3 regions of the Paenibacillus sp. FSL H8-0280 genome follow, and region 3 is predicted to be linked to each of the others. Evidence: predicted binding sites of a transcription regulator. Region 3 holds the regulator's gene; each other region holds the start of a gene.
The links. The regulator Rex, encoded in region 3, represses fermentation and respiration genes when NADH is low (regulators of the CRP and FNR family bind a similar motif). The targets are predictions, from matches to a motif close to TTGTGAAATATTTCACAA.
Positions count from the first base shown of each region.

Region 1: a site for Rex is predicted at 3,039-3,056, ahead of nirB (nitrite reductase large subunit NirB). Genes of this name have one in related genera too.
Region 2: a site for Rex is predicted at 4,502-4,519, ahead of MHI12_RS28675 (cytochrome ubiquinol oxidase subunit I). Genes of this name have one in related genera too.

Region 1 is NZ_CP150296.1:4,910,765-4,919,245, forward strand. It holds gene MHI12_RS21565 (M42 family metallopeptidase) at 310-1,383, shown strand; gene MHI12_RS21570 (hypothetical protein) at 1,611-1,931, shown strand; gene MHI12_RS21575 (metal-dependent hydrolase) at 2,163-2,870, opposite strand; gene nirB (nitrite reductase large subunit NirB) at 3,146-5,575, shown strand; gene nirD (nitrite reductase small subunit NirD) at 5,631-5,957, shown strand; gene MHI12_RS21590 (formate/nitrite transporter family protein) at 6,007-6,789, shown strand; gene MHI12_RS21595 (YfbR-like 5'-deoxynucleotidase) at 7,075-7,704, shown strand; gene MHI12_RS21600 (response regulator) at 7,705-8,481, opposite strand, start outside.
Region 2 is NZ_CP150296.1:6,588,696-6,597,176, reverse strand. It holds gene MHI12_RS28695 (class I SAM-dependent methyltransferase) at 1-454, opposite strand, end outside; gene MHI12_RS28690 (glycosyltransferase) at 451-1,992, opposite strand; gene MHI12_RS28685 (glycosyltransferase) at 1,994-2,968, opposite strand; gene MHI12_RS28680 (tetratricopeptide repeat protein) at 2,965-4,257, opposite strand; gene MHI12_RS28675 (cytochrome ubiquinol oxidase subunit I) at 4,641-6,056, shown strand; gene cydB (cytochrome d ubiquinol oxidase subunit II) at 6,001-7,056, shown strand; gene cydD (thiol reductant ABC exporter subunit CydD) at 7,058-8,481, shown strand, end outside.
Region 3 is NZ_CP150296.1:4,330,947-4,339,427, reverse strand. It holds gene panC (pantoate--beta-alanine ligase) at 1-708, shown strand, start outside; gene panD (aspartate 1-decarboxylase) at 701-1,084, shown strand; gene MHI12_RS18885 (tetratricopeptide repeat protein) at 1,178-1,825, shown strand; gene dinG (ATP-dependent DNA helicase DinG) at 1,968-4,829, shown strand; gene MHI12_RS18875 (redox-sensing transcriptional repressor Rex) at 5,048-5,701, shown strand; gene MHI12_RS18870 (amidohydrolase) at 5,688-6,995, shown strand; gene MHI12_RS18865 (DUF5590 domain-containing protein) at 7,033-7,563, shown strand; gene MHI12_RS18860 (hypothetical protein) at 7,866-8,393, shown strand; gene MHI12_RS18855 (AAA family ATPase) at 8,386-8,481, shown strand, end outside.

The sequences.
Region 1 (8,481 bases), 580 kb from region 3:
TGACATCTCCTCCATATATTCATATTCATTGAAGTGGCATCAGGACTGCGACTACAGCGGATAGAGTCATGAAACTTGGACACGGTAAGCGCCCAAAATATGCCTTAAATACGTGACATAAACATGGACAATCACTTGCGCAAGGTTCATACTGTAATGTGACCAGTGGTTAAATAACAAGTCCTCAGCATATTAAAGTGCATGTTCAAAAAGATAAAAGACTTTTTGAACTACATCTTAAAAGGACAACAGGCGGGTAGCCGTTCTACTGTGACCTGAAATACATACCAACAGAGGAGTTGTTGACACATGAATGAAAAAACGATGGATATGTTCCGTACGTTGACGGAATTTCCTTCCGCATCCGGTTTTGAACGTGAGCTTCGCGGCTGGATGAAAGATAAGCTTTCCGCTTATACCGATGAGTTCGTCCAGGATCGCCTGGGGAGTCTATTTGGTGTATTACGCGGTGAGGAATCCGGTCCTAAAGTTATGGTAGCCGGACACTTTGACGAAGTTGGTTTCATGACTACAGGCATTACGGAAACGGGTATGGTCAAATTCCGTCCTCTAGGTGGATGGTGGAGTCAGGCTGTACTGTCTCAGCGACTGGAAATCATCACACCTGATCGTCGGATTACCGGAGTTGTAGGTTCTACTCCTACACACTTGCTGGACGAGTCCCAGCGGAACAAACCTGTTGATCTGAATTCCATGTATCTCGATATTGGAGCAGACAACCGTGAAGAAGCAGAATCTTGGGGCATTCATCCAGGGATGCAGATCGTACCAATCTGTGAATTCACGCCGATGGCGAACCCGAAGAAAATTATGGCTAAAGCGTGGGATAATCGTTACGGCGTAGGACTTGCACTTGAACTGGTTGAAGCGCTGCACAAGGAAACACTACCTAACACACTTTACGCTGGTGCAACGGTTCAGGAAGAACTGGGGCTTCGCGGTGCACGTACGGCGGCCAATCTGATTCAGCCTGATATCTTCTTTGCACTTGACTGTAGCGCGGCGAATGATATGACAGGTGACAAACAGTCATTTGGACATATCGGAGAAGGCGCATTGCTTCGTATTTTTGACCCGGGCATGTTCACCCATCGCGGAATGGTGGAATATGTTCAAGATACGGCTTCATCCAATCAGATCAAAATGCAATATTTCATCTCACCAGGTGGTACCGATGCAGGTCAAGTTCACCTGAGTGGCATTGGTGTACCATCAACAGTTATTGGTATCTGCGCACGTTATATCCACACGTCTTCTTCCATCATTCATACGGATGACTACGATGCGGCCAAAGAGCTGATTGTGAAGCTGGTCAAAGGTCTGGATCGGACAACGATGAATACCATAATTAATAACGCGTAACAGTTGACAAGAGACCTCCTAACTATATCGGGAGGTCTCTTTTTTATATCCACAACTATTCAGTTGGACACATTTACACGAGAAAGGTTATTCTGTCATTCGGAGTGGAAAGTGAAAATATTTTTTAGTTCAACGTACGTAGATTAATAGGCCGAACATTATATGGGATTACACATAAGATACAATAACGGAAGATGAATTAAACACCAAACAGCGGGGGACCTGTTATGGCAGTGAGAAGGAATGGAAAATCGAATAAAGGTTCCAAAAAAACAAATGCCGCAAACACCCTTCTCAATGGCAACCTTAAAGGAAGAAATCTGGAACTTATCGTTGCAGCATTACTGGTAAGTGGGAAGTTAAGAGTGGATGCGGTCACGTTGTTTCGAGAAGCTACACTGGTCGTTGAACTGGTCGGGCAGTATAAATCGCTACAAAATATTACACCCTCGAATCAAGATAAACTGGTGCAATTCCTCGATGAGATCGGTGGCGATATGACGTTGAATGACGTTATACGGGCTTTCCAACAGAGAATCAATTCCTAAACGCCAAGAAATGAGGTTGAAGTGATGTCTGACTTTGACGGAAATGGGTTCGCTGAACTACTGATCATTGTCATTCTTGTTGTTTTATTTGTATTCGGTTCTTCCGATATTGATGACCTGACTGATTCTCCTTCTCAATCCTGAACTGGCTAGGTTATTACGATTTATTCATTATGAAATGCATACCTGTAAACGCCAGCCCACAATATGCGGGCTGGCGTTTTTGGATGGCTATAGAAATAGCGGTGAGAATGCAATCCAGGCCAAAATAAGAGTAAGCACAATGCAGACATTCTCTACAACGGCCCCACGCTTGGTCCCTGTACTCATCAGATTCACCCGTATGCGCCACTTGAGCGGTGGTAACGGACGAATACCCCGATTGGTTAGTGAATCGGCCAACAGATGCATCGCATATGCCGTGCCTCCCGCTACCCAAATCTCCGGTCCCTGCTGCTGGGTCGTGCTGTACAACAAGCCCGCCCATATTGCGGTTCCGTATAGGGTATGTGTCAGTCCCCTATGAGTCAGTGTGGTGCAGAGCATTAACAAACTGCCTGCAATCAAGTTCCACGGTGCGAACGCGTGACCATAGAAGACCAGCCCAAGTCCAATCGCAAACATCAACACTTTGCGAAGCGAACGTGAAGGCAGGAATGACACGAGCGCAATGAGGATCGCAAGCAACAGGTTCCATGGTTTGGCATGAACATAGAAGTACACAAATACAGCTGTGGGCAACAGAATCGTCTGTAACAACCTGATCAGACTGTTGGGCAAGGCTCTGGATACCAGCAGCGAATTTGGCTCATCAATGTCAGGCAATAACGAACCAATCAGAGCAACCGTAACTGCCGGTGCAGTCACCGGCATACCGGCCAACTGCAGAACAGAAAGCGACACGCCTGTCCCGATAATAAGGTGGGATCTTCCCATCATGATGCAAAAACGTCCTTTCGAAGAAATCGGGAACAATACGGCCCAGTTCCGATTTTACAACGAAAACAAAATAAGAACAATAGTTCGCATTTCTTATTTGTATGAAAATAAATATGACTTTCTGTGATAGGGCTCACACTATTATATTAATGACTCTTCTATCTTTATTAGTGAATTAAATCACATAAACTGTCGTCAACTACTTGTATAATTTCAAATATAAACCACTAAAATTGTTGGTAATGTACAGCGTCTATCCAAGGAGGCATACACACATGAACGGAAAAAAAGAGAAACTCGTTATCATAGGTAACGGAATGGCAGGAATCAGTACCGTAGAACAAATTTTGAAATTAACATCGCGATTTGATATTACCGTTTTTGGCGCAGAGCCCTACCCTAACTACAACCGCATTATGTTGTCCTATGTATTGGAAGGAAGCAAAACACTGGATGACATCGTGCTGAACGACCTTCACTGGTATGAAGATTACGGCATTACGCTGCACACAGACACAACGGTTACACGAATCGATGCCGAGACACACGAAGTTGTGACTGAAGATGGAACTCGCGTTTCTTATGACAAAATTATCATTGCAACAGGCTCCAACTCCTTCATTCTCCCCGTACCGGGACACGACAAAGAGAGTGTTGTCGGTTTCCGCGATATCGCTGATTGTAATGTGATGCTCGACGCTGCTAAACAGTACAAAAGAGCGGCCGTCATCGGGGGCGGACTGCTGGGGCTTGAAGCTGCCAAAGGTTTGGTACAACTCGGCATGGAAGTTACCGTAGTGCACTTGATGCAGGATTTGATGGAGCGTCAGCTTGATCCGCAAGCTTCAGCCATGTTGAAAGCTGAATTGGAACGTCAGGGTATCCGGTTCAAGATGGGTGCGCAGACTTCCGAACTGCTGGGCGGCGAACGCGTTGAAGGGATTCGTTTTGCAGATGATACGGTTCTGAATGTTGATTTTGTGGTCATGGCTGTAGGCATTAAACCCAATACGGCTGTAGCCCGCGAAAGCGGTATGGAAGTGAACCGGGGTATTGTCGTGGATGACTATATGCAGACTTCCCTGGAGAATGTGTATTCGGTCGGGGAATGTACAGAGCACCGCGGGGTATGTTACGGCCTCGTTGCCCCATTGTTCGAGCAAGGTATGATTCTGGCGAAACATATCTGCGGTGTGGAGACCGCTCCATATGAGGGTTCTGTTGTATCCACAAAATTGAAAATTTCGGGTGTAGACGTCTTTTCAACCGGTGAATTCATTGACAGTCCAGAGCACACCGTCATTTCACACAAAGATGACTGGAAACGGACTTACAAAAAAATTCTGCTTCGTGATAATAAAATGGTCGGCGCCGTTCTCTTCGGTGACATTACGGATTCTGCCGAATTGCAAAAACTGATTAAAAATCAAACCGAAATGACCGAAGAATTGTATGGTTCACTCATGGGTACAGGCTGCGGCGGTCATAAGAAAGCAACCTCTGTTGAAACGATGCCCGAGGACGAGATCGTCTGTGGATGTAACGGGGTAACCAAAGGAGCCATTGTTGATGTCATTACAAACCAGGGCCTTACTACTGTTGATGAAATCAAAGCCTGTACCGGTGCAACACGCTCTTGTGGTGGGTGTAAACCGGTTGTGGAACAGATTCTGCAATATGTACTTGGAGACAGTTTCAGTACTGGGGCCAAACAGGGCATCTGCGGATGTACTTCCATGGGACGGGATGAGATTGTAGCCGAGATTCGTGCAAAAGGATTACAAACAACCAAAGAGGTCATGAATGTACTGGGTTGGAGTCAACCTGAAGGTTGTTCCAAATGTCGTCCGGCGATCAACTATTACCTTGGCATGATTGCACCAGATACTCACGAAGATGAGAAAGAATCCCGTTTTGTTAACGAACGTATGAACGCGAATATTCAAAAGGATGGAACGTATACGGTTGTACCTCGAATGTATGGCGGGGTGACTACACCAGCGGACCTCAAACGTATCGCTGACGTTTCAGTCAAATATGATGTGAAAGCAGTCAAAGTTACCGGTGGTCAGCGTCTCGACTTGATTGGTGTTAAAAAAGAAGATCTGACTAAAGTCTGGGCTGAACTGGATATGCCTTCAGGGTATGCATACGCCAAATCGCTGCGTACGGTCAAAACATGTGTCGGCTCCCAATTCTGCCGATTCGGTACACAGGATTCCATGGCCATGGGTGCTCGCATTGAACGTAAATTCGAACGTCTTGATCTGCCAGCCAAGTTTAAATATGCCGTCAACGGTTGTCCGCGAAACTGTGCAGAGGCGTGTACCAAAGATATCGGTATCGTTGGTAACGACGGAGGCTGGGAAATCTTCATCGGTGGTAACGGCGGTATTAAAGCTAGACTGGCTGATTCCTTATGCAAAGTGAAAACAGATGAAGAGTTGATTGAACTGTGCGGAGCCATCATGCAATATTACCGCGAGACAGGTAACTATCTGGAACGGACTTCCGAGTGGGTGGAACGCATGGGTCTGGAGCATATTCGTTCGGTTGTCGTGGATAACCTTGAGGAACGTAAAGCGTTGATGCAGCGGATTGAATTTGCACTTGAGCATGTTGAAGAACCTTGGCAAAAAGCGATTCGCAATGAGGAAGGCCAAAGCAAAATGTTCCATGGTATCGAAGTATCGGCTCGTCCATAAGCAAGCTTGCAGGATTAATACTGGAGAATGTTAAATAGATAAGGAGTGGTTTAAGATGACGACAAAACAATCAGGCATCTACTTCCCCGCCGGAGTAGTTGAAGAATTCCTGCCACGAATCGGAAGAGTAGTTGAGATTCGGGACCATCAGCTTGCTGTCTTTCGTGCATCGGATGGCACCATCTTCGCCGCTGATAATCACAACCCCCACCCCAAGGGTGGGCCGCTGGCTGAAGGCATCGTGTCCGGGCATTATCTGTACGATCCGCTGTATGATTGGAAAATTGACCTGACTACCGGTGTTGTGCAAGCACCCGACAATGGGCAAGTGCAAATGTATCCGGTGAAGGTAGAGAACGGCCAAGTCTGGATTGAAATATAGCTCCATCGAAACGTTCAAAGATTGATGCAAAATAATGGGGGAAACCGTGATGTATACACCAAGTGTTGAGGGAATTATTGAAGCTGCGGTTAAAAAACGGGATCAGATGAACTCAAATCTTTCACGCTACATGGTTGCCGCCTTAATGGCGGGTGCCTATGTAGGGCTTGGCATCGTACTGATCTTCAGTATTGGTGCCCCGCTCCTAGCGGCACAGTCACCACTGCAAACCATGTTGATGGGCATGTCCTTCGGACTCGCCCTCACGCTGGTCATTTTTGCCGGATCGGAACTGTTTACAGGCAACAACATGTTTTTCACCATGAGCACGCTCGCAGGCCGGACCACAGTTAAAGATACACTGAAAAACTGGGGACTCGTTTTCCTCGGCAATCTGTTAGGTGCGATCCTGCTCAGCCTGCTTATTGTAGGCAGCGGCCTGTTCAAAACGGCTGCGCCCGAACATCTTCTATTTGTCGCTTCTGCCAAAAAGATGGCCGCTCCCGTATCGGAGTTGTTCTTCCGCGGCATTCTCTGTAACTGGCTTGTCTGTCTGGCGATCTGGATGGCTGCTCGCACCAAAGAAGATATCGCCAAAATTGCGCTCATCTGGTGGTGTCTGTACGCCTTTATTGCAAGTGGGTATGAGCACAGTGTTGCCAATATGACTTTGCTGTCTTTATCCTGGCTGCTGCCAAACCACCCGGATACCATTACTCTGGCAGGCTGGTTTCATAACATGATCCCGGTGACGCTTGGTAATATCATCGGCGGTGCCCTCTTTGTTGGAATGGCGTACTGGTATACTTCTCCGGTACGTAAAAAGTCATAATGCTTGATTCAACTGTACTTATGTAGCGCTAGAGCACAACATCTACACACTGAAGCCACGATGGATGCCGAACTCACGTTCAGTCACACATCGTGGCTTTTTATTGTTTGTCGATAAGCTACGTACTTTCTCCTACGTCTCCCTTTCATCCTCTCGTCCTTCTATAGAGAATTAAAACTTCATTTTACCTTCGGCGCTATCCGCGTTAATCCACAGTTGACATAACTGGCGTATAGTCGATGGATACTCACACTTATACTCAATCAGCAAAGGATGAACGCTTATATGGGAATTCACACGTACTTCAGGTCACTGAATGATCTTGAACGTATTATTCGTACACCTGGCAAATTCAAATTCGAAGAACACAGCGTATCCGCTCATTCCTGGAAAGTGGTACAGTACGCCAAAACGCTCGCAGATATTGAGGAGCAACATGGAGTCACCATTGATTGGAAGAAGTTATACGAAATTACGAGCAGTCATGATTATGGCGAAATCTTCATCGGTGATATCAAAACACCCGTGAAACATTTTTCACTGGAGCTGCGTTCGATGCTGCAAAAGGTGGAAGAAGGCATGGTTGAACATTTTATTAATGAAAATATTCCTGAAGAGTTCCAGCCTATCTTCCGCAGACAGCTGCGTGAGGGCAAAGACCAATCGGTTGAAGGACTGATTCTCGAAGTCGCAGACAAGATGGATCAGGTATATGAAGCCTTTGCTGAGCTCCAACGTGGCAATACGGAGAAAGAATTTATCGTTATGTACCGTTATGCCTTGGTCAAAATCAAAAATATCGACCTCCACTGTGTGCAGTATTTCCTGGAACAGATTCTCCCCGACATGATCGAAGAAGGCATCCGCTCCCCGTTTGATATTCGCAAAATAACCGAAGAAGCTCTGGCCCAGTAATCAGCTCAAGTCAACATGGTTCTCATCATCCATGGACAGGGCTTTTTTTCGTTCCTGCAGTTGCAGTCGGTACTCGCTGGGGTACATGCCCGTTTTGTTTTTGAAAATCCGGCTGAAATAGTGGGAATCACTATACCCTACCGCTCCACCAATGGTCTTGATATCCATATTCTCATGAGTAACGAGCATGCGTTTTGCTTCATTAATCCGAAGACCTGTCATATATTTCAACGGGGTCTCACCCGTTACTTTCTTAAAACACTTCCCCAGATAGTCCACACTAAAATGCATCTGTCCCGCCATGTCCTGGAGTGTAATCTCATGCATGTAATTCTGCTTCAAATACAACTTAACGGCCTCTGCGATATCCTCCGGCTTCACCTGTTCATCCAGCACGGCACTGACATGGGCAAGCGAATCCACAGCGCTCCCAAGCTTCAATTCCATCGCATCCAGCAGTGTACGAAGCTGTTCTTCCGATAATGGTTTGAGCAGATAATCCTCCACCTTGTAACTGATCGCCTGTCGTGCATATTCGAATTCATGATAACCACTCAGAATGACAATTTTCACATGCGGATAGGCAAAATACAGATGTTTGGCGAGTTCCAATCCGTTCATCACCGGCATCTGAATATCGGTTACAACCAGATCAGGAACGGAATGTTCGATCAGCTGTAACGCTTCCTGACCGTTCCTCGCCTCACCGATCACCTCGAACCGGGTGCCCAACTCTCTGAATTTGCGTGAGACATTCCGGCGAATCAGGGCTTCATC
Region 2 (8,481 bases), 2.3 Mb from region 3:
CCCGCAGCATCGTGCCTGTATCCAGATGCTCCAGTACAGAGATACAGAACACCCGATCAAACTTACCCGACTCGTACGGAAGCTGTGCCAGATTGGCCTGTGCACGGTGCAATCGGACGAGAGTTGATTCCGGCAGATCCTGGGCGGCTTGCTCGCCAAAATCAGAAACAATATCCAGTCTTATCGCCTCTTCAGACAAAATGCGTTCATCCCAGTCGCAGGCGTGAACCTCGCGGCAGTGTTCGGCGAGCCAGAATTTGAATGGATGGGAGATGCCGCAGGCTGCATCAAGGACAACATCGTCTGGACGTACAAACCGCCGGGCCCATTCATATTCGTAGGGACGGCTCCACCATGCCGGATGCAGCGGGAAGACCAATGTGTCCGTTTTAGGGTCACTTTGCCGAATGTATCTTGATTCCATGAATTCCGTTGCCTTGGGCGTATCCATCATCCCCGAATTCCCTCCTTTAATCCTGTCTCTGCCAAAAAAGATTCCAACACCGTGCTCCACCGGCTCCGCCACCTGGCAAGATCATAGGATAGTGCAGTCTCGCGCGCATAGATTCCCAGTCGTTCTCGCTCGGCCCGATCCTGTACAAGACGCACCAGTGCAGCGGTTAGTTCCTGCTCACCAGGAGGTACCAGCAGCCCATTAAAACCATCCTGAATCAGATCATTCAATCCGCCAACATTGGAGGCAATTACCGGGAGTCCACAGCTCATTGCTTCCAGACAGGCATAGGAGGTGCCTTCCGAGAAGACGGTTGGAATTACGGCGATATCTGCCTGATGGTAGGCCTCCCGAATATCCCGGAAATCATACGTGCGCTGGTTAATTCGCTCCGCATGTGGATGAGTACGATGCCAGTAACGAAAGACTCTCCCGACCGTACTGCCTTCGACCAGTTCCCCGGCAAATTCAACCTCCAGATCCGGGAAGGCTCCAAGTAGTTTATCCGCCGCCAGCATCATTGGAATAATACCCCGTTCCATGCTGATGCGGCGTGGATAGATAATGCGAATTGGGGAGGGTGAGGTCACACGAGCATCAATAGCTTCCTTTTCAACCTGTCCCTGAATCGGACCATTAACCTGATACTCAGCATCTGCTTCTGCTAGAATATCTGTAGCCCAATCCTTTGAATTTCGGTGGTTATGAGCAAACCTATACGTTTCGCCATCTGCCTCGACTTCTTCCAGTTTCGATAACTGCAAATGGAGATCTACCGTTCCTTTCCCCTCTCGTTCTTGATCGCTATCTGTATCCCCACCTCCATCTCTGTTAGCCTTACCACTGTTCGCTCCAGCACAACTCGTTCCGCCCTGGCCTTCTACAGCTTGCACCCCTGATATAACTGCACCAACATTTTCTTCATGACTCGCCAGATCATTCTTCCATGCGACGAGCCATTCGTCTTCCTGTTCTTGCTCAAAGGTTCGCGTTGGTGGGGCAGGTGTGAAATAGGATGTATCCACCGCATTGGGAATCAGGACAACCTGTCTTGGATCGGTATAGGTGCAGGCAGCCCGGCAAAAGGTCTGGAAGTGAGAATCCACGGATACAATGCGCACGAGTCCATCCAGAGCCAGTTGAATATGTTCCGCGACTTGTTGTTTGGTCTCCAGTGGCAGTCCGGGACGATCCCAGTTAATGCCGTGACAGATGCCAAGACTGCCGGGTTTATAGGTGATGGGTTGCCACAGACAGCTGGCATAGATCACTGGGCCACGCGCTGCGGCTGCCATCCGATCAAAGGCTTCCGGTACATTATCCATGTCGTACGAATAACCAAATACGTCAATCTGCTCCGTCCGAGTCTGGAATGCTTCAAAATAAGAGAGCTGATGAACCTCGGGAATATGCCCGAGTCCTCGGATGACACTGCACAGATCCAGAATATAGCGTTCCAGTCCGCCACCAAATACACGACCGAATTCCCGGTTATACGCATCGGTGAAACTATGCGTCAGAATACTCACCACGCCCATCTCACGGTCCCTCCTTCCAGGGAATCAGCCGAGGTTCCGGATCGAGAATAGACTCGTAATGTGCAAGATTGCCCCACTCACCGCTAGGATCAATGCGCTTGTAACGCAAATATTTACGAACCCGGTCCTCCAGACTGCCGGCCCAGCCGAGATGCTGAACCTTCAGTTCCGTACTGACCCCAGGCAATACAGTGCAGGACAAGGGAAGACGGGGAACGTGATGATTCTGTTGTGGATAAAAATAAGGATATCCAGGCATATACCGTACAAGTGAAGCGGTGTGCCGTTTGTGCAGAGACCAGAGATCATCTTCCCGGTAGTGGGTCCGGCCACCCCACATATCGTAGAAACGAAATGCAAACCAGTCCGCATACTCCTGATTAATCAGAGTGCGTATGGCTTTCTTGGCCTCTGAGCTGTACAGCTCATCCGCATCAACCGAGAGTAACCAGTCGGGACGTGTTCCCGCAGCCGCTTGCCATAAGGTGTTGCGAAGGCGCCATTCCTCGGCGAACAGCGGTTTCTCCAATACCTCCAGACGGACCACCTTTGGATAGGCTTTGCATAGATCCGGTGTTCCGTCTGTGCTGGCATCGTCCACAATCACGATCTCATCCACGAACTCACTCAGATCATGCAATACTTCTTCAAGGTATCGGCCACGTTCATTGCGAACCTGAAGCATGGCGGTCAGCTTGTTGCCTTTGCTTTTGCGAACCCGGCGAATGGAGAAGGGCTCTTTGAATACACTTGTTTCCTCTTGTGTTATAGCAGCATTCTGTTCTGCCTGACCTTGTGAATCACCCCAGTGATGCACTTGGCTTCGGATGTCCTGTGTTGGTTGCGCATGATCCGGGGTGTGATCGCCATTTCCCAATGCGTCTGTATGTGTTCGATCGACTGTTTCGGTTCGGATATCCCTGTGCACCATTGGCCCATTCAACTGTTGTCTACGCTTCTTTGGGTCCAGCATCATGGCACCTCCCCAAGCAATTGCTGTACAGCATGATCCAACAGCTCCAGCTCGACAATCCGGGCCAGCGCATCTTCATCCTCCAGTGCCGTTTCGAGATAATGTCGGACTGCCCCGTGCCGTTCCCCTCGCAGTGCCAGCGCACTGCCGGATAATTGCTGATAATCCCGGCGACTGGCATCATCCTGAATATCGACTGCATGCACCAGAGCCAGTGCTTCTTCCACACGTCCAGTCTCCTGGTAAATGCGGAATTTCCAATGTCTCGCCGTTTCTCCGCCAAGTTCGTCCAGGATACGCAGGGCGTTTCCGTAATCATCGTTCATACGCAGTAGTTCCGCTCGTACAAGTTGATCTTCTCCTGCCTCCAGCCAGCGACATAACTGTTCATAATGATGCCGTTCCTGTTCATCGGATGCGCTAATTCCGTACACTCGCAGGGCGTCCTCCAACTCTCCAGCCCGGGCATGAATGGCAGACAGGAATCGATAATGGGAGATCACACAATCACTGCGACCATTCATGACCGCATGGGTGAAGGCCTCTTGCAACGAATGGACGGCCCGCGGATCTTCAAGCAAGTACTCATAGGCTGCCAGCAAAAAGGATATCGTCTCATGTGCACCTGCTTTGGCACGTAGCTGACGGTAGAAGTCGGCACGTACACTGCATTGAAGCAGGGTGACGCTATCTGGAGTGCCTGACAGGATCTGCCGCAGCGCATGCAAGAAGAGCAGTTCGTAGTCCCGGAGAGGGACTTCGAGATCATCCTTTTGCATCGTACCCGCAGGTGCAGGGTCTTCTCCGCCCAGCCAGATAGCACGTACGCCTTGGAATAACAGCTTCATATAACGTGTTTCGGAGGATGTGCCTACCAGATCGGCGATGCCGACCAGTTTGGAAATACTGCTCTCCCATAGCGGAGATTCTGCTTCGTTTCCAGCAGGCTCAGGGAGCAGGGCAATACATAGTTCAGGCTCCAGCGAAGCTGTAGCCATTAGCCAGTAGGGATGGGCGACTACGGCTATGGTGCGAGGTTCCAGCAATAGCTGCTCGGCTTCAGGGAGGGAGATGACGGTAATGACCGGAGGTACATCTTCTATTTGCGTCAGGCTGCTGACATAGTAGACCTCTCCCTCGATCGACAGCAGTGCAGCAATATCGGGATAGGGAAAGGATGACCAGCCCCCTTTGCGAGGGAAGAGAACATACCGGACAGGGGGCTGTGTTGTACTGGCTTTATCCAGCCTGGCTTCGGTGTCTTCACCTGGCAGTGGTGCAGGTTTTTCCATGAATAGTTCACCTCACCTTGACTGTAATATGGAGCGTCATTCGCCCTGCATGTGTTTCATGCTTTCACTTCATATGTAAAGCCCTCACGGTACTTCGCATGATATGCCTGAGACTAACATATGGGCATTCCGTCCCAAACATGAGTATCTTCCATGAATAGATGAAGTTGGCAAGCTGTGATAATAGGCTGAATTTTATCTTTTGTGTGACCAGGATCACTTTTTTTTGCGCTAGAGACGAAGATTGTGATAATTCTCACATGTATAAAATAGGTAATCTGGCACAATACGTTCATCAACGTATTTGGCGGACAGACAGCGAAGGTGCAGCTTCAATGCCAGATACGCATACTGCGAAGTGAACAGAAAGAAGGGGTAACGGTATGGATCCGATTATGTTATCGCGTATCCAATATGCACTTACAACGATTTTCCATTTCTTTTTTGTCCCGCTATCCATCGGTCTTGTACTGTTGGTTGCAATCATGGAGACGTTGTACGTTGTTAAGGGTAAGGAGATCTACAAAACGATGGCCAAGTTCTGGGGCAAGCTGTTCCTGATTAACTTTGCCGTCGGGGTAGTCACAGGTATTTTGCAAGAGTTCCAGTTTGGTATGAACTGGTCCGAGTACTCCCGATTTGTCGGGGACGTGTTCGGTGCGCCACTGGCTATTGAAGCGCTACTGGCGTTTTTTATGGAGTCTACATTTATTGGATTGTGGATATTCGGATGGGATCGTTTGTCCAAAAAAGTGCATCTGGCCTGCATCTGGCTGGTGTTTGTCGGCACATTCCTGTCCGCGCTGTGGATTCTGGCAGCCAATTCATTTATGCAACATCCTGTTGGGTTTGAGATTAACAACGGCCGAGCCGAGATGAATGATTTCTTTGCACTCATCACGAATGGTCAGCTTCTCGTTGAATTCCCACATACGATTTTTGGTGCATTGATGACAGGGGCCTTCGTCGTAACCGGGATCAGTGCCTACAAATTGATGAAAAAGCAGGATGTGGAGATCTTCCGCAAATCGTTTAATATCGCGATCATTATCGCTCTTGTTTCTTCATTCGGCGTCGCATTCTCGGGTCACTTCCAGGCGCAATATCTGGTGGAGACACAGCCGATGAAGATGGCAGCCAGTGAGGGCACATGGACAACGACAGAAGATCCGGCGCCATGGACGGTGGTCGCTTTTATTGACCCGGATAAACAGGAGAGTACGGGGGAGATCAAAATCCCTGGATTGCTCAGTTACCTGTCCTACAGCAAGTTCTCCGGTAGTGTCAAAGGCATGAAGGAACTTCAAGCTGAGTATGAACAGACGTATGGACCGGGGGACTACATCCCGCCGGTACGGACAACGTTCTGGAGTTTCCGCATTATGATCGCAGCGGGTGGTTTGATGATTGTGCTTGCTCTGTACGGTACGTATCTGGCTATGCGCAAGAAGCTGGAGGTCGCTGGAAAGTGGTTTATGCGTCTGATGGTATTTGCCATCTCCCTGCCGTTTATCGCCAATACATCAGGTTGGATTATGACCGAGGTCGGAAGACAGCCATGGACGGTATTTGGCTATATGACCACCGAAGCCGGAGTCTCACCGAATGTATCCGCAGGAATGATCCTGTTCTCTACCATTGCGTTCACTGCTGCGTATACCGTTCTTGGTATCGTGATGGTATATCTGTTCGTACGTGAGATCAAGGCGGGGCCATTTGCGGTCGAGAAGCCAGAAGATCACGATGAATCGGCCGATCCGTTCGGCGTGGATGGAGGTTATTCCGTTGTCACTAAGTGAGTTGTGGTTTTTGCTGATTGCCGTATTGTTTGTTGGTTTCTTCTTTTTGGAAGGTTTTGATTTTGGTGTGGGGATGTCTACAGGCATTATTGCCAAAACAGATCGTGAACGCCGGACCCTGATTAACTCGATCGGTCCGTTCTGGGATGGTAATGAAGTATGGCTGATCACGGCAGGGGGAGCGATGTTTGCTGCCTTCCCGCACTGGTATGCGACGTTGTTCAGTGGTTTTTACCTGCCACTTGTGGTGGTGTTACTTGCCTTGATTGGCCGCGGAGTTGCTTTCGAATTCCGCAGTAAAATGAAACAACAGCGCTGGCGCAAAACATGGGACATCATCATTGTTGTCTCCAGCGCGCTCTTGCCTTTCCTGTTCGGAGTGGTCTTTGCCACATTGATGAAAGGTCTGCCCATTGATGGGGAGATGCAGTTGCGTGCAGGATTCCTCGATATTGTTAATCCGTACACCGTGATTGGTGGCTTGAGCGTAACGCTGCTGTGTCTGGTTCATGGCTTGCTGTTTGCCTCACTACGGACAGTCGGGGAACTCAGAGAGCGTGCCTTGAAGACAGCGCAAAAATTGATGCTGCCGCTGGCTGCACTGCTCGCTGTGTATGCGATAATGACGTATTTCATGACCGATGTGTTCGCCGTTCGCGGTTGGGCACTGTGGATCATGGTTGTACTTGGCGCAGTCGCGCTTGCACTTGCGGCATACTTCGTTCGTCAGAAGCATGAAGGCTGGGCTTTTGGTATGACAGGTGCTGTGATTGCAATTGCCTTTGCCTCTGTATTTATCGGTCTGTTCCCAAGAGTCATGGTGAGTTCGTTTGGTTCTGCATTTGACCTGACCGTATACAATGCGGCATCTGGTGCGTATTCATTGAAAGTAATGACCATTGTAGCATGCACACTGCTGCCATTTGTTCTTGGCTATCAGATCTGGAGTTATTATATCTTCCGCAAACGTCTGAACGAGCAGCACCACCTGGAGTACTGATATGGGACGGGGGCTGCTGAAGCTGCCGGGCATCCGGCCTGTACTCGCGCTGGCATCAGCGCTGGTGATGCTACAGGCGATGACGATCATTATGCAGGCTAAATGGCTAGCACAGGCCATCACGGCATTGTTTGAAGGTTCATCCGTAACGGAGCAGTACCCAGTACTGCTGCTGTTCCTGGCTGCTTTTGCCGCCCGCTACGCCTTATCCTTCTGGTTACAACTCGTGACCTCACGATATGCGGAGAGGACAGGGACTGATCTGCGCAGACAGATGGTGGAGCAGTGGTTCAGACTTGGACCGCGTTATGCCAAGACGGAGGGCACAGGCCATCTGGTTACACTGGCACGTGAGGGAACAGCTCAATTCAAGACGTATCTTGAACTATTCATTCCTCGTATGCTGGGCATAGGATTCACACCTATCGTCATTTTGCTGTATGTGTTTAAGCTGGATCTGATGTCTGGGGTTATTCTGATGCTGACACTCCCAATCCTGATTGTGTTCATGATTCTGATTGGCCTCGCTGCGCAGCGTAAGATAGACGGACAATTCAGATCCTACAAAGCACTCGCTAACCATTTTGTTGATACCTTGCGTGGGCTGGAAACGCTGAAAACACTGGGACAAAGCAAAACACACGAAGGGTCCATTCTGCGGGTCAGTCAGCGGTATCGGAAGGCGACGATGTCTACCCTGCGCATGGCTTTTCTTTCTTCGTTTGCTCTCGATTTCTTCACCATGCTGTCCGTTGCTTCCGTGGCAGTTGGTCTGGGATTACGTCTGACGGAGGGACATATGCTGCTTGGCCCTGCGCTGACGGTACTAATTCTGGCACCTGAATATTTCCTGCCTGTACGTATGCTCGGAGCTGATTATCATGCCACATTGGACGGTAAGGAAGCCGGAACGGCCATTAATCAGGTGATTGAACGGGGCAAGGCCGCTGAACAGAAACAGAAAGAAGCCTATGCAAATGTTGTTGCGGATCCGGTTACGTCAGAGGACGAAGCTGGATCTACACCATTATCTTTGGGTAAAAGGAAAGCCGCTACTTCGACCATACGTGTCGTGTTGAATGATAAAACGGCTGCGGGGCATCTTGCTCCTGCTTCTGCTTCTGTTTCTACTACTCCTGAGCTTGTTTCTTCCTCAGTGTTCTCTTGGAATGAGAATAGCAGATTGGCTCTAACGGATGTACAGGTACGGCATGATGATGAAGGTCCTTATTCGCTAAAGGATGTCACATTTCAGATCACGGGTCTTGGCAAAATCGGTATTATTGGCGCCAGCGGAGCAGGCAAATCCACGTTGATTGATGTATTGGCTGGATTTCAGCTTCCTACTTCAGGCCAAGTATTAGCCAACGGACAGCCTGTGACACAGGATATGCTTGAATCCTGGCGAAGACAGACGGCAGCTAT
Region 3 (8,481 bases):
ATTCAATTTGGCCCTAATGAAGATTTTGACAGCTATCCGCGGGATGAAGCCAGAGATGTGGAAACAGCACGCTCACAAGGAGTGGATATCGTATTTATTCCCTCTGTTGAAGAGATGTATCTACAGGCAACACAAACGACGGTATCTGTCTCAAAACTGACGGAGCGCTTATGTGGCGCTTCACGTCCAGGACATTTTGACGGGGTAACGACCGTAGTCTCCAAACTCTTCAACATCGTACAGCCACAGCGTGCATTTTTTGGAATGAAAGACGCTCAGCAGGTTGCGGTCATTCAACAGATGGTGAATGATTTGAATATGCCTGTAGAAATTGTACCCTGTCCGATTGTTCGCGAAGAGGATGGTCTTGCTCTCAGTTCACGTAATGTCTATCTTAGCGCAGAACAGCGTACACAGTCCTTGGTTCTGTCGAAGGCACTGCGTGCAGCTCAGGAAGCCGCAGATACAGGTGTAGCTACTACAGCCGCAGATATCCGTCGTATTCTGCGCGAGCACATTGCAAGCTCACCGCTTGCCGTTATCGACTACGCCGAGATTCAGGCTTTTCCAAGTCTGGAGCCACTCGCAGATCAGGAAGAAGTTCAAGGACGTGATGATCTGCTCATCGCACTTGCGGTGAAATTCGGAAAAACAAGATTGATTGACAATATAAGGTTGCAAAAATCGGAGGTACTGTCCCATGTTTAGAACACTGATGAAATCCAAAATTCACCGGGCTACGGTAACGGAAGCCAATTTGAACTATGTGGGTAGCATTACCATAGATGAAGATTTGATGGAAACATCCGACTTGATGGAAAACGAAAAAGTGCAAATTGTGAACAACAACAATGGTGCACGTCTGGAAACTTATGTGATTCCAGGACCGCGCGGAAGCGGGGTCATATGTCTTAACGGCGCAGCTGCACGTCTGGTGCAGCCTGGAGATAACGTCATTATCATTTCTTACGCCATGATGTCGCAAGAAGAGGCAAATACTCACAAACCAACCGTTGTATTTGTAGATGGACAGAATAAACCTGTACAAACGATGAAACAGGAAGTCCACGCAACAATTATGTAATCGACTGGTAAGGAGAATGAAATCGGCCCTTGAAGCAAAAAATGAGTACAGGTCACTGCACTAATCCATTTTTTCAAGGGTGGGGATGCATCGATGTTCCAGCATGTTTTCGCAGAAATGAACGACATGTTAGATGAAATTATCAAGAGCTATCCTTCCGCTGAAGGCCTGAACAAACAGGAATTGCTGCAAAAGTGGAACTTGCTTAAGCGGATGAGTGACGGAATGCTGGATGAATGGCTGATGTTTGAAGAAAAGATGAGCCAGGTGAGGGAGCGGGAGATGGATAAGCCTGCTTCCCTTGAACCGGAACAGGAAGCTGTTACCGCTCTGCCTGAACTCCATCTGGAATGTTTCAGTCGAGGTCAGGGTTATTTCAAATTACAGATGTATCCGCAGGCGATCATGCAGTTCTCCCGGGTTGTGACCGACCATCCGGAGAGTGCATTAACTCGTTTTTACCTGGCGCTCGCGTATCTGAATCTGGAACAAATAGCGGAAGCCGGGACACATTTGCAGCAGATCATGTACCTTAAAGGTTCACCTCGCTTAAAAGGGCTTGTATGTAACGCCCTGGGCTGTATTCAAGCCAAGCTTGCGAATCCCGAAGCTGCATGTTCACTCTTTGCACAGGCCCTTCAGTATGACCCGACATTGACCGAACCACTGTACAACATGGAAGCTTGCAGGTTGAACAGGGGAAAATTGCAATATGCTAATCAGCTGACGACCCTTCATTAAGCGGGAATTCGGCGACAAAAAAACGGTGTTCCCTCCTTTGGCATAGCGGCGGGGACACCGCTTTTTTGTCAGTTAATTTTCAAATCCCCTTTTTTTTGCTATGCTGTAACATAGACTGGAATGGAAGGGACCGTACATTGCAATGAAATTTGCCGTATTGGATTTCGAAACAACCGGCACGCAGTCCGACGGTGAGATTATACAGGCCGGACTTGCCATCATAGATCATGACTACAGCATAACTCAAATATATAGTTCTTATGTGAACCCTGGTGTACCGATTCCCCCGTTTATTTCGGGGTTGACGGGTATTACCGATGAAGATGTGGCGGACGCTCCTTCACTCGAAGAGATGATGATGGAGATGGTTCCGCTGCTTAATGATGTGGTGCTTGTTGGACACAACGTCGCTTTTGATTTTCACTTTTTGCAGAATGCTCTCGACCGTTGCGGTTATTTGCCGTTCACTGGCCGCATTCTGGACACGATTGATTTTCTGAAGATTACATTCCCATCATTGGGTTCTTATCAACTCGGTTATGTGTCTTCCGAATTTGGATTTCAACATGATCGCCCTCACCAGGCAGACAGTGATGCACTGGCGACAGCCTATGTGCTGCTCAAGTGTCTGGATGAGTTAAAGGAATTACCGCTCATAACGATTCAGCGCCTTAGTGACCTGTTTGCACCAGAAGACAGTGACTTAGGTTGGTTTTTGGACGGGATGCGTAGTGAGAAGGAAGCAGAGCCGATTCAGGATCTGGACGGACATACCTATTATCGTCAGCTTGCTCTTAATGTAAGTGATTGGACCGATATTGGTGCACCACGCGATGAGCGGGAGGCTAACCCTCTAGATGGTGTAAGCTTCGAACAGTTTATGGACCAGGTTCGGGAGAACCTGAAGGATACACTGGATCATTACGAAGAGCGTGAAGCGCAGACTCAGATGTTCAGCAGTGTAAGGCAAGCCCTGGATGAAGAGAAACATCTTTTGATCGAAGCTGGAACGGGTACCGGTAAATCTCTAGGGTATCTGTTGCCTGCTATTTACGAAAGTGTGAAGCAAGAACAGAAAGTTATGGTCAGCACGCATACGATCAATCTGCAGGAGCAATTGAGAGAGCGGGACATTCCTATGCTGACTCAAGTGGTTCCGTTCCCGTTTAAGGCTGCTGTCTTCAAAGGACGTGGACATTACCTGTGCCTGCGCAAATTTGAACACAAAATCAATAAACGTGAGTTCGCTACACCCAAAGAGGATTATTTCACAGCTGCTCAGATGATTGTCTGGCTTACGCAGACCGAAACCGGAGATGATGAGGAACTTAACCTTAGCGGACGCGGAGGGGACTTCTGGGAGACGGTACAGAGCGAATCCGAATCATGTCTGGGAAGATCCTGTCCATGGTTCCGTAAATGTTTCTACCATCGTGCCAAACATGAAGCAGGGTTGTCTGATATCGTAATCACCAATCACTCCAAATTATTTACGGATGTGAAAGCCGCGCATCAGCTGCTGCCAGCCTATGAGAGTCTTGTAATCGATGAGGCACATCATCTGGAGGATGTCGCTGGTAAACATCTTGGAATGCATATGAAATATTTCACCTTGGTTCATACACTGACCCGCCTGTTTAAAGACAGTCGTAATGGTCAGCTGCCTATGCTTCGGTCGCAGTTATCCGGGCATGAAAATTCGGTGCAATGGGGCTCCATGGTGGATCAGATGTTCCCGCTCGCTCTTGAAGTTAAGGAGCTGTGGGATCGTATGAGCGATGCCTTGTTTGGTCTGTTGCCTGAACGAAGTGATGCTTCACCGGGAGAGACGGGGCAATTTTCACTGCGTCTGAAAGCATCTCAGAAACCTGCAAAATGGCAGGAGTTGCAGGATCTGGAGAACCAGATCTATGTGACTCTGGGCGATTTGGTTCGCAAAGGGGACAAATTGCTGCTTGAGGTGAAAGAAGATCAGGATGATTATCAATCGGATAGTCTGATCACGGACATCACAGGACTGCTGAAAGATCTGACCACATTGAAGGAAAATTTACGTTTCTTCATGCGTATGGATGACGCCAAAACGGTGTACTGGATGGAAGCCAGCGGCCAATTCCGCAGCAAATCTCTCCAGCTGTATGCCGTACCTGTAGATGTCAGTGCACAACTTAAGGATTTGTTTTTTGACAAAAAGAAAAGTGTTGTGCTTACATCGGCTACGCTCTCCGTAGATAAGTCATTCCAGTTCATGATTGAACAGCTTGGCTTGCAGGAAGCCGCCGAGAACAATAGGCTGTTAACGTCTATGTTGCCATCACCTTTCAATTATCGCGATCAGGCACTTCTGGTGATTCCGCGTGATTTCCCAAGTGTGAAGGGAAGTGTGGGTGATGCGCACTTTGTCAATATGCTGGTGCAATCACTCGCAGAGACGGCAATTGCTACGCGTGGACGCATGATGGTTCTGTTTACTTCATACAAGATGTTGCGACAGGTCTATGATCCGCTGAAAGAAGCTCTGTCTGGCAACGACATCTCGTTGCTTGGGCAAGGCGTTGATAGTGGAAGTCGTTCCAAATTGACTCGCAGGTTCCAAGATGCCAAAGCTACGGTACTTCTGGGCACAAGCAGCTTCTGGGAGGGTGTAGATATCCCTGGAGAGGCGCTAACCTGTCTCGCTATTGTGCGATTGCCTTTCCAGCCACCGAATCATCCGTTGGTGGAAGCCAAGAGTGAGTTGCTTCAGGAACAGAAGAAAAATCCGTTCATGAAACTGTCCGTGCCGCAAGCGGTCATTCGTTTCAAGCAGGGATTTGGCCGATTGGTGCGTACAGCGCAGGACAGAGGAATTGTCATTGTTTATGATACACGTGTGATTGAAGCGTACTATGGCAAATTCTTTTTATATTCATTACCAGGTCCCAAAATGGAGCATATGCTCACGGAGCAGATGGTTCCACGAATCACCGAGTGGTTGGAAAAACCTGCTAATGAACAAAAATAATGGTTGTTTTGTTCGTTATATCATTGCATGACACTATCGTTTGGCGTTAAACTTTATTAGATATTTCCATATCCGATTAAAGCAGTTGCACGTAAGAACTTATAACCTAAATTACAAGGAGCATTCTGTATAAAATGTCACGTTTATCTTTGAGTTTATACAGAATGCTCATCTTTTCATCTATTATTTAATCGTGGCCTTGGTAAGGGGGAGCAAGAATGAAATCGGATAAAATTTCGGAAGCGGTGGTACGACGTCTGCCTGTTTACTTGCGTTATTTGAGCGAGTTGCATCAGCGTGAGGTGGCTACGGTTTCTTCTCAAGAGCTTGGACAGAGGCTGGATCTGAATCCGGCCCAAATTCGTAAAGACTTGGCTTACTTCGGTGATTTTGGTCGTAAAGGGATCGGGTATGATGTATCCTATTTGATCGAGAAAATTCGTCACATTCTCAAAATTGATCAGCAAATTAATGTAGCTCTGGTAGGCGCGGGTAACCTCGGACAGGCCTTGTCCAACTACAACGCATATCTGAAAGACAACATGAAGATTGTTGCTGTATTTGATGCATATGGACCGAAGATTGGTAGTCAAATCAACAGTTTGACGGTAAAACCAATGGATGAATTGACGGAAGCGGTTAAAACGGAAAACATCCGCATCGGTATTATCACGGTTCCGGATACAGAAGCCCAAAATGTAGCGGATCAGCTTATTGAATCCGGAATCGAAGCGATCCTTAATTTTGCACCAACCATTCTAAAAACACCGCCGCATATCCGCATTCACCATGCTGACTTTACAACGGATCTGCTTAGTTTGGCCTATTACTTGGAGACTGGAAAGGACGACGAGGAAGATGACAACAAATAGATGGGTAATTCACAACGGCAAATTTGCCGTTAATGAAGGCGGCACAACATGGAACGTGGTTCAAGGATACATGGTTGTTGAGGATGACAAGATTGTGCATATTGGTGAGACATTGCCGGATGAAGACAAAAATTGTACCAAAGTGGATGGAAAAGGACTGTTCTTCCTGCCGGGTCTGATCAATACGCATGGTCATGCAGCGATGTCGTTGCTCAGAGGGCACGGAGACGATCTTGCATTGCAAGTATGGTTGCAGGAAAAAATGTGGCCGATGGAAGCGAAAATGACTTCAGAAGACGTATATTGGGGAACTTCGCTATCAGTGCTTGAAATGTTGAAAGGCGGAACTACAGCTTTCCTGGACATGTACGATCACATGGATCAAGTTGCCAAAGTTGTGGAGCAATCCGGCGTTAGAGCAGCACTGGCACGTGGTGTAATCGGGCTGTGCTCGGAAGAAGAGCAATTGCGGAAGCTGGAGGAGTCGGCTGCGTTTGCGCGTGAGTGGAATGGACAGGCAGATGGTCGCATTACAACCGTAATCTCGCCACACGCACCATATACATGCCCTCCTGACTACATAGAGAAGCTTGTGCAGGTCGCGAACGACCTAAACCTTCCTCTTCATACACATATGTCGGAAACGCTTCGTGAAGTCGAGCAGAACGTGGCTGATTATGGACTGCGTCCTGTAGCACATCTGGAAAAACTGGGCTTTTTCTCTCGTCCATCCCTGGTTGCACATGCGGTGCATCTGAATGACGAAGAGATTGAGATTCTGGCCCGTCATGATGTGGCTGTATCCCATAACCCGGGAAGTAACCTGAAACTCGCTTCCGGTGTTGCGCGGGTACCTGCGTTGCTGAAAGCAGGAGTTACCGTGTCACTCGGAACAGACGGACCGGCAAGCAACAACAACCTGGATATGTTCGAGGAAATGAGACTGGCTGCATTGATCCACAAAGGTGTATCTGGTGACCCGACGGCAGTGCCAGCAGGCGAAGCGTTATTACTCGGAACGTCATACGGTGCCAAATCCATCTTCTTGAACAATACCGGAGCACTCCAGGTCGGCATGAAGGCTGACTTTATCGCCTTGGACATTGAACAGGCACATTTCTATCCACATACAGACCTGATCTCACATACAATCTACTCGGCTTCTGCCAAAGATGTTGAGCACGTATGGGTGGATGGAAAACAAGTGGTGAAACATGGCGAATGTCTGACGCTGGATGAAGAACGCATTTTGCGTGAGTCTCAATTGGCATTTGATGGTCTGCTTGCTCGTTAATTGCAGGACAGCATCATAGGGAAAGGAAGTTCGGCTTTTGAAGAAAAAAAAGAAGTGGATATGGATTTCGCTGCTTGCACTGGTTCTGATTCTGTTTGGACTTCAGCGTTATTACGTCTATGTCACTCAGGACCAGCGCAAGGAAGAAGCGCTCGCTATACAAGCAGCACAGGAGCAACTGGGCATTACATCCTATGATGAATTGCGCAAGTACATCTGGGGAGACAAAGAAGGCTCTGACAACATCTACTGGACCCTGATCGGCAAAAACAAGGATAACCAGGATGTTATGGTCTGGGTTAAGTTCGACGCAAACAATCAACCGGCTAAGGGTGCAAACGCTGTACACAGTGAGCTACTGCAAAATGGTATGTCCGAAGCGCAGATACGCAATCGCTTTAGTTCCGAAGTTCCTGCCGGTGAGATTAAACGAATCATGCCCGGAGTTGTGAATGGAATATATGTGTGGCAAGTGTATTATAAAGACGGTACGCATAACCACTATCGCTTTTATCGTTTTAGCAATGGAGAACAGGTGGACCTTGTCTACACACTCCCGAACAGCTAGAACAAATAGAGCGACATAACTAGAGAATTTAAAGAAATGAAAGAACCGGCAGACGGATATCCGACTGAACCGGTTCTTTGTGTTGCCTGTAAACATATTTGATTTAAATAGTTAAAATTAATAATTTATTCATATTTTCGCCTTCGAAATTGTATATACGATGTGATATACTCAGTTATGTACTCAAAGTTACATTCAATAACAAATAAACCTGTCGAAATTATCGCAGGAGTCAATGTGCACATATTCGTATATACCAATAAGCCAGTAGGTTGGGCCAAAATCTGGGAGGGGTAATTCACTTGAAGCTAAAAGTATTGCCTATTGCTTTAACTGCCGTCATTTCAGCCGTTGTGTTGTTTGGAGGTTGGTTTGTATATCGTCAGGTGGCTGTGCAGAATCCGATTGAAAAAATGGTAACCCAGTACGATGGAGTCAATGACGTTCAATTAACTATTAACCGCAATGACGTACAATTGAAACTGGATCTGCAACCTGATGTTGATTTGGGCAGACTGGTACAATATATTCACAAAGAAGGACAGACCCTGATTGGAACACGCTCACTAAAGTTGGATGTTGTGGATCATTCCAGTGAAGCACTGGAAAGTTGGTGGGGTGATGCGATGTTCACCGTAGCTCAGGCGATGGAGAACAAGCAATACACCGAGATTACACCAACGTTGTCAAAGATGGCGACGAATGGAATTAAGGTAAATACAGCGATGGATGACAACAATGTATATGTCAGTCTCAGAGACGGAGATGCCAGCAAGTTTATTATTCTGCCGCGTGTGCCCGGTCAGATAGGAGTGTGGCCTAATGCCTAAGTGGACAAAAGAAGTTGCCATCGGATTTTTTCCCGTATTGATTATTTTTCTTGCTTTTACTGGTGTTAATATTGTTCCGATTCTTATT